Pyrococcus horikoshii OT3: one gene and its partner. Each later gene encodes a partner of the first gene's protein in a complex. Links are inferred from orthologs where the notes say so. Each region holds a gene or a part of one and is shown in the gene's direction. Other genes may lie near its edges. The genes, in order: PH_RS00910 and psmA.

Region 1 (3,296 bases):
TGGCCTTATTGGGACCATCTGGAAGCGGAAAATCAACACTATTATACACGATAGCTGGAATTTACAAGCCAACGTCGGGTAAGATATACTTTGACGAGAAGGATGTAACGGAACTACCACCTAAGGATAGAAACGTTGGACTTGTTTTCCAGAACTGGGCTCTTTATCCTCACATGACTGTTTACAAGAACATAGCCTTTCCACTAGAGCTTAGAAAAGCTCCAAGAGAGGAAATAGACAAAAAAGTTAGGGAAGTTGCGAAGATGCTCCACATAGATAAATTACTCAACAGATATCCATGGCAACTCAGCGGAGGTCAGCAGCAGAGAGTTGCAATAGCAAGAGCATTAGTTAAAGAACCGGAGGTTCTTCTGCTGGATGAGCCTCTCAGCAACTTAGATGCCCTGTTAAGATTGGAAGTTAGAGCAGAATTGAAGAGGCTTCAAAAAGAACTCGGCATAACTACCGTGTACGTAACCCACGATCAAGCAGAAGCTTTAGCTATGGCCGATAGGATAGCCGTGATAAGGGAAGGTGAGATACTCCAAGTTGGAACTCCCGATGAAGTCTACTATAAGCCAAAGTATAAATTCGTTGGGGGCTTCCTTGGAAATCCACCAATGAATTTTGTGGAGGCCAAAGTAGAAGATGGAAAATTGGTAATAACGGAAAAGAGCAAATTACCAATACCCAAGCAATACGTTGAGATAGTCAAGGAAACTGGAATCACCGAAGTCATAATAGGGTTCAGACCCCACGATGCTGAGATAGTGAAGGGTGAGGGAGAAGGGATCGTCGGAGAGGTTTATTCCTTTGAGCCCCTAGGAAGGGAGCAGATCGTTACAGTGTCAGTAAATGATTCGATCGTTAAGGTATTTGCACCAGAGGGGGAACACTTCAGCTTTGGAGAGAAGGTAACGATCAAAGTTAAAGAAGAACTACTCGTTCTTTTTGATAAGAAAACCGAGAAAGCCCTTGAATTCTCAAAGCTTTAAGATTTTATGATTTCTCACTTTCAAACAAACCTTTATAAGCTTTAAAAAACCTACATCATTTAGGTAAGAGGTGAGTGTAATGAGTGGTGACGAAGTTCAATTTCAAGGGGATTACGATGATTATATAACGTACCTCAAGAGAAGGATAAGACAACTTGAACTTCAGGTGAGGATGCTTGAAGCTGACAAAGAGAGACTAGAGAGGGAGTTATCTAGGCTAAGAAGTGAGATGTCAAGACTAAGACAACCTCCAGCTTTTGCAGGAACGGTCATAGAGGTCCTAGATGAGGATAGGGCCATAGTCCAAAACTACAATGGCCCAAGGTTCGTAGTTAGAATAGCCCCCTGGATAGACAGGAAAAAGCTGAGACCAGGAACTAGGGTTGCACTTGATCAAAGGACAATGGCCGTGGTGGAGATACTCCCCACATCTAAAGATCCCACAGTACTGGGATTTGAGGTCATAGAAAGACCAAATGTAACGTACAACGATATTGGAGGCTTGAAAAAGCAACTACAGGAGTTAAGGGAAGCCATAGAGCTGCCCCTCAAACATCCAGAGCTCTTTGAAGAAGTTGGTATTGATCCTCCAAAGGGTGTTCTTTTATACGGCCCCCCAGGTTGCGGAAAAACGTTAATGGCAAAGGCCCTCGCCCATGAGGTTAACGCAACGTTCATTAGAGTTGTGGGAAGCGAGCTCGTTAGAAAGTACATTGGAGAGGGTGCAAGGCTCGTTCATGAGTTATTCGAACTTGCAAAGGAGAAGGCCCCAACAATAATATTCATAGATGAGATTGATGCAATAGGAGCAAAGAGAATGGATGAAACCACAGGAGGAGAAAGGGAGGTTAACAGGACACTCATGCAACTACTCGCTGAAATGGATGGATTCGATCCAAGAGGAAACGTAAAGGTTATAGCCGCAACTAATAGGCCAGATATACTAGATCCAGCCCTACTAAGGCCGGGAAGATTCGATAGACTAATTGAGGTTCCACTTCCAGACTTCGAGGGAAGGCTTGAAATCTTAAAAGTTCACACGAGAAGAATGAAACTCAAAGGCGTTGACTTAAGAGCCATAGCAGAAATGACAGAGGGAGCAAGCGGAGCAGATTTAAAAGCCATAGCTACTGAAGCTGGAATGTTTGCAATTAGGGAGAGAAGGACATACGTAACTCAGGAGGATTTCCTTAAAGCAGTAGATAAGGTTCTAGGAAATGAAAGAAAGCTATTACAACAGATAACGTCCCATGAAGTTATCTACGGCTGATCAATCTTTTTCTTTTTACCCTATGAATTTATAAATCCCATAATTTTGTTAGATTCCGATGGCAACTATAATATTCGCAGGTAGATCAAACGTTGGAAAGAGCACCCTTATTTATAGATTAACAGGGAAAAAAGTTAGAAGGGGGAAAAGGCCAGGAGTAACTAGGAAAATAATTGAAATAGAGTGGAAGAATCACAAGATCATTGACATGCCTGGCTTCGGGTTCATGATGGGATTACCGAAGGAAGTCCAGGAAAGGATAAAAGATGAGATAGTTCACTTCATAGAGGATAATGCAAAAAATATTGACGTCGCAGTATTAGTTGTCGACGGAAAAGCGGCCCCAGAAATCATTAAGCGATGGGAAAAAAGAGGCGAGATACCAATAGATGTAGAATTTTATCAATTCCTAAGGGAGTTAGACATACCAACGATAGTTGCCGTGAATAAGCTGGATAAGATAAAGAATGTTCAGGAAGTAATTAACTTTCTAGCAGAAAAATTTGAAGTACCCTTAAGTGAAATTGATAAAGTATTCATTCCAATCTCAGCAAAGTTCGGAGATAACATTGAGAGGTTAAAAAATAGAATTTTTGAGGTTATTAGAGAACGCCAAGGACGACGTGTGTAATCGTCTCCTTAACACCATCCAAAGCGGCTATCTCCTCAAGAATCTCATCGAGTTTGCTTTTATCCGCTTCTATTATTAGATCTATATCCCCGGTCACGCGATATATCTTTTTGACCCTCAACTTCCTTATAGTATCGTAGACTTGCTTTCTTTTTGTTGGCTCGATTTTTACAAATATGAATACATCACCCCTCTTTTCACCTAGAAGCTCAAGGGCCTTATCAGTTAAGTCTATGAATCCCCTTCCAGTTCTTATGTATCCAAGCTCTTTGAGAATCTTCAAATGATTACTTAGGGCTTGCCTTGTTATTCCAAGCTCCTGGGCAAGCTCATCCTGTGTTTTCTCCACGGTATGAACTTCAATAGTTTTCCCTTCCCTGTACAGTTTCCTCAACAATTC
Region 2 (3,304 bases), 1.2 Mb from region 1 along the record:
ACTAAGGCATGAAATATCCATAAAAAATGTTTCGGCACTTTTTCCACTTGGGATGATTCTCCTTGGCTTAATAGACATTACATATCCAGTAACCGTGAACATGTCAATAGCACCTTACTTATACTTTGCTGGTGGGGTATTTAGAGGCATGATACTGGTAGGAATATTCAAATATGCCCTGTTTGAAGTTAGTTCCCCAAGAGTTATAGGGGAGGGAATTAATATCCTTCCTGGAGGCTACTATTTAGAAGATAGGGAGGTATTTCACGATATCCTCAAAAGGATGGAATCCCTAGGAAATGGAGTTCTCATTACTAGGCATCTACCTAAAGATTCCTTTTCCTTCCCTATATTCTGGTTGACCAAGGTTGTTTCCGGCCCTATTAAGGATAATATTATTGCAATTTCTCCTACTGACTTGGGGATATTGCTCGACCTCGTTAGAAGACATCTAGAAAGGGGGCATACCGTAGTTGTGATAGACGGCTTTGAGTATATAGTAATTGAGAATGGATTTGAAACTGCAATGAAGTTCTTGCTCTCTTTAAAAGATACTGCTATCAAGTATAGAGCCCGTTTAATACTTGTAACGAGTTCCCAGGCCTACTCTCAAAATCAGTGGAAAATAATTGCAAGAGAGTTTGAGAACTTAAAAAACATACTAGCTCAATAAATCGATATCCTCTTTACCCCCTCCAACTTTGAAAGTTCATTTATTAAGTCTCCTGGGATTGGCTTCTCGGTAATTATCGTAAGTGTAGCCTCTGGATAAAGTTCAGGATCTTCAGCTATCGCTTGCACTATGTTTATTCCCCTATCAGCTATCTTCTGAGCTACCCTAGCAAGTATCCCTATCGCTCTAGGTTCGGGCTCTATCTCTATTACCCCATAACCAACATGTCTCCCAACGTACTTCATGTGTACGGTGGGTTCTAAGTTCATGTAAATATCTCTTAACTCTGGCGTTTTAAGGATCATTGCAACGGTCTCCTTAACAACCCTCCTATCAACGTTGAGGGCTTTAGCTATTTTTGTGTAGGGAACTTCGATTTCTCCCGCCTTAATCTTCATATCTTCAGATACCCTGAGCCCATACCTAAGCAATGTTTTTGCGATAAGCTTCCTTACTGGGTACTCGTCAAAATAGTGCTCGATCCTTCCCCACATGGCCCATCACCGCCATTAAAGTTCAACGTTCCACTATTAGGTTCATTGATATTAAAATGTTTCCATGATCTCAACCATACCTAATAGGCTAAAATTATTTGTGCTCTCGCGGAAGGTATATAAGAGTCTTGACTTACTTAAGGTGGAGGTGAGAAGATGGCATTCGTTCCACCACAAGCAGGGTACGATAGGGCTATTACCGTGTTTAGTCCAGATGGGAGATTGTTCCAGGTTAACTATGCAAGGGAAGCGGTAAAAAGAGGAGCTACCGCTGTTGGTGTTAAGTGCAATGAAGGTGTTGTTTTAGCCGTTGAAAAGAGGATCACAAGTAGATTGATAGAACCCGAAAGCTATGAGAAAATCTTTCAAATTGACGATCATATAGCGGCTGCTTCGAGTGGTATAATTGCGGATGCTAGGGTTCTTGTAAATAGGGCGAGACTTGAGGCCCAGATTCACAGACTCACGTATGGTGAGCCTGCTCCGTTAGCTGTGATAGTGAAGAAGATATGTGACTTGAAACAAATGCATACCCAATATGGTGGGGTTAGGCCTTTTGGTGCTGCTCTACTTATGGCTGGAGTTAATGAAAAGCCTGAACTTTATGAAACAGATCCTAGTGGCGCTTATTTTGCGTGGAAGGCCGTGGCAATAGGAAGTGGAAGAAATACAGCAATGGCCATATTTGAGGAAAAGTACAAGGATGATATGAGTCTAGAGGAAGCGATAAAGTTGGCCATTTTTGCTCTAGCTAAGACGATGGAGAAACCGAGTGCGGAGAATATCGAAGTTGCGATAATAACCGTGAAGGACAAGAAGTTTAGGAAGCTATCAAGGGAGGAGATAGAGAAATATCTAAATGAGGTAATGAAAGAAGTTGAGGAGGAAGAGGTTAAGGAAAAGGAGGAGGATTATTCAGAGCTCGATAGCCACTACTGAATTTTTCCTTTTTGTGGGGGTGAAACCATGCCCATTAGTGTTGACAAGGCCGTAATTGCTAGATTAAAAATTCAAGGAGAGACTTTTGAAATATTAGTTGATCCATATCTTGCAAGAGACTTCAAGGAGGGTAAAAACGTTCCAATAGAGGAGATACTTGCAACACCATATGTGTTTAAGGATGCTCATAAGGGGGATAAGGCCAGCGAGAAGGAAATGGAGAAGATATTTGGTACGAGTGATCCCTATGAAGTTGCTAAGATAATATTAAAGAAGGGAGAAGTTCAACTTACGGCTCAACAGAGAAGGGAAATGCTTGAAGAGAAGAAGAGGCAGATAGCGACGATAATTCATAAGCATGCTGTCGATCCAAGAACGGGATATCCTCACCCTGTGGATAGGATACTAAGGGCTATGGAAGAGGTTGGAGTTAGAGTTGACATCTTCAAGGATGCTGAAGCTCAGGTTCAAGACGTTATAAAGGCACTAAGGAGGGTGCTCCCTCTAAGAATTGAAATGAAAGTGATAGCAGTTAAGATTCCTGGGGAGTACGTTGGGAGATCCTATGGAGAAGTGAGGAAATTTGGGAGAATTAAGAAAGAAGAGTGGGGAAGCGATGGCTCGTGGATGTTCCTGATAGAGATTCCGGGAGGAGTTGAGGAAGAGTTTTATGAAAAATTAAATGCCCTAACTAAGGGTAATGCCCAAACTAAACTAATAGAGAGGAAGGGCTTATGAAGAGGATTTTTGTTCAAAATAGGGAGTTAGTAGTCCCAGGAACGCTTTTAGCCCAGGGTCCCTACAAGAACGGAAGGGGAACATTCAGGGAGGGTTCCAGGATATATTCGACGGTTATAGGTCTTGTTGATATAAAGGGAAACACAATTAGAGTTATACCCCTTGAAGGGCCGTACATACCTGAAGTCGGAGATAACGTGATAGGAAAAATTGTTGATGTTAAGTTCTCCAGTTGGGTTGTTGATATCGGGGCCCCTTATTTGGCAAACCTAAAGATCCAGGACTTCACGGATGAAAAGATAGATCTCCTTAGAACTGATCTCAGGAAGTTCTTTGACATAGGGGATATCATCTATGGGAAGGTTAAGGCTATAACCGAGGTAAACAATATAGACCTTACAACTAAGGGAATGCCATTCAATGGTGGGCCATTAAAAGGCGGTCAGATAGTTAAGATAAC

The links.
Region 2: the proteins of PH_RS00910 (region 1) and psmA are in contact, whole or in part, in a cryo-EM structure (PDB 6HE5), measured with the Archaeoglobus fulgidus proteins. The link is inferred for Pyrococcus horikoshii OT3 from one-to-one orthologs. Residues at the interface, in WP_010879468.1 of Archaeoglobus fulgidus: Asp391, Leu392, Lys393, Gly394, Met396, Phe397, Val398; in WP_010877997.1 of Archaeoglobus fulgidus: Ala30, Arg33, Gly34, Ala35, Asp51, Arg53, Val54, Lys66, Ser79, Gly80, Leu81, Val82, Met166.

Annotation. Positions count from the first base shown.
Region 1 is NC_000961.1:175,018-178,313, reverse strand. The notes cover bases 199-3,169. They hold PH_RS00910 (proteasome-activating nucleotidase), read left to right. Parts: upstream 199-1,074; coding sequence 1,075-2,265; downstream 2,266-3,169. Other genes in these bases: PH_RS00900 (Lrp/AsnC family transcriptional regulator), read right to left, coding at 2,868-3,169; engB (GTP-binding protein EngB), read left to right, coding at 2,324-2,896; PH_RS00915 (ABC transporter ATP-binding protein), read left to right, coding at 199-995. Also shown: more of PH_RS00915, read left to right, coding at 1-198; more of PH_RS00900, read right to left, coding at 3,170-3,296. UniProt on the Methanocaldococcus jannaschii protein: ATPase which is responsible for recognizing, binding, unfolding and translocation of substrate proteins into the archaeal 20S proteasome core particle.
Region 2 is NC_000961.1:1,382,607-1,385,910, reverse strand. The notes cover bases 236-3,214. They hold psmA (archaeal proteasome endopeptidase complex subunit alpha), read left to right. Parts: upstream 236-1,323; coding sequence 1,324-2,106; downstream 2,107-3,214. Other genes in these bases: rrp4 (exosome complex RNA-binding protein Rrp4), read left to right, coding at 2,841-3,214; PH_RS07355 (ribosome assembly factor SBDS), read left to right, coding at 2,134-2,844; PH_RS07365 (ACT domain-containing protein), read right to left, coding at 667-1,167; PH_RS07370 (DUF835 domain-containing protein), read left to right, coding at 236-673. Outside these bases: more of PH_RS07370, read left to right, coding at 1-235; more of rrp4, read left to right, coding at 3,215-3,304. UniProt on the Methanocaldococcus jannaschii protein: Component of the proteasome core, a large protease complex with broad specificity involved in protein degradation. The M.jannaschii proteasome is able to cleave oligopeptides after Glu, Asp, Tyr, Phe, Trp, slightly after Arg, but not after Ala.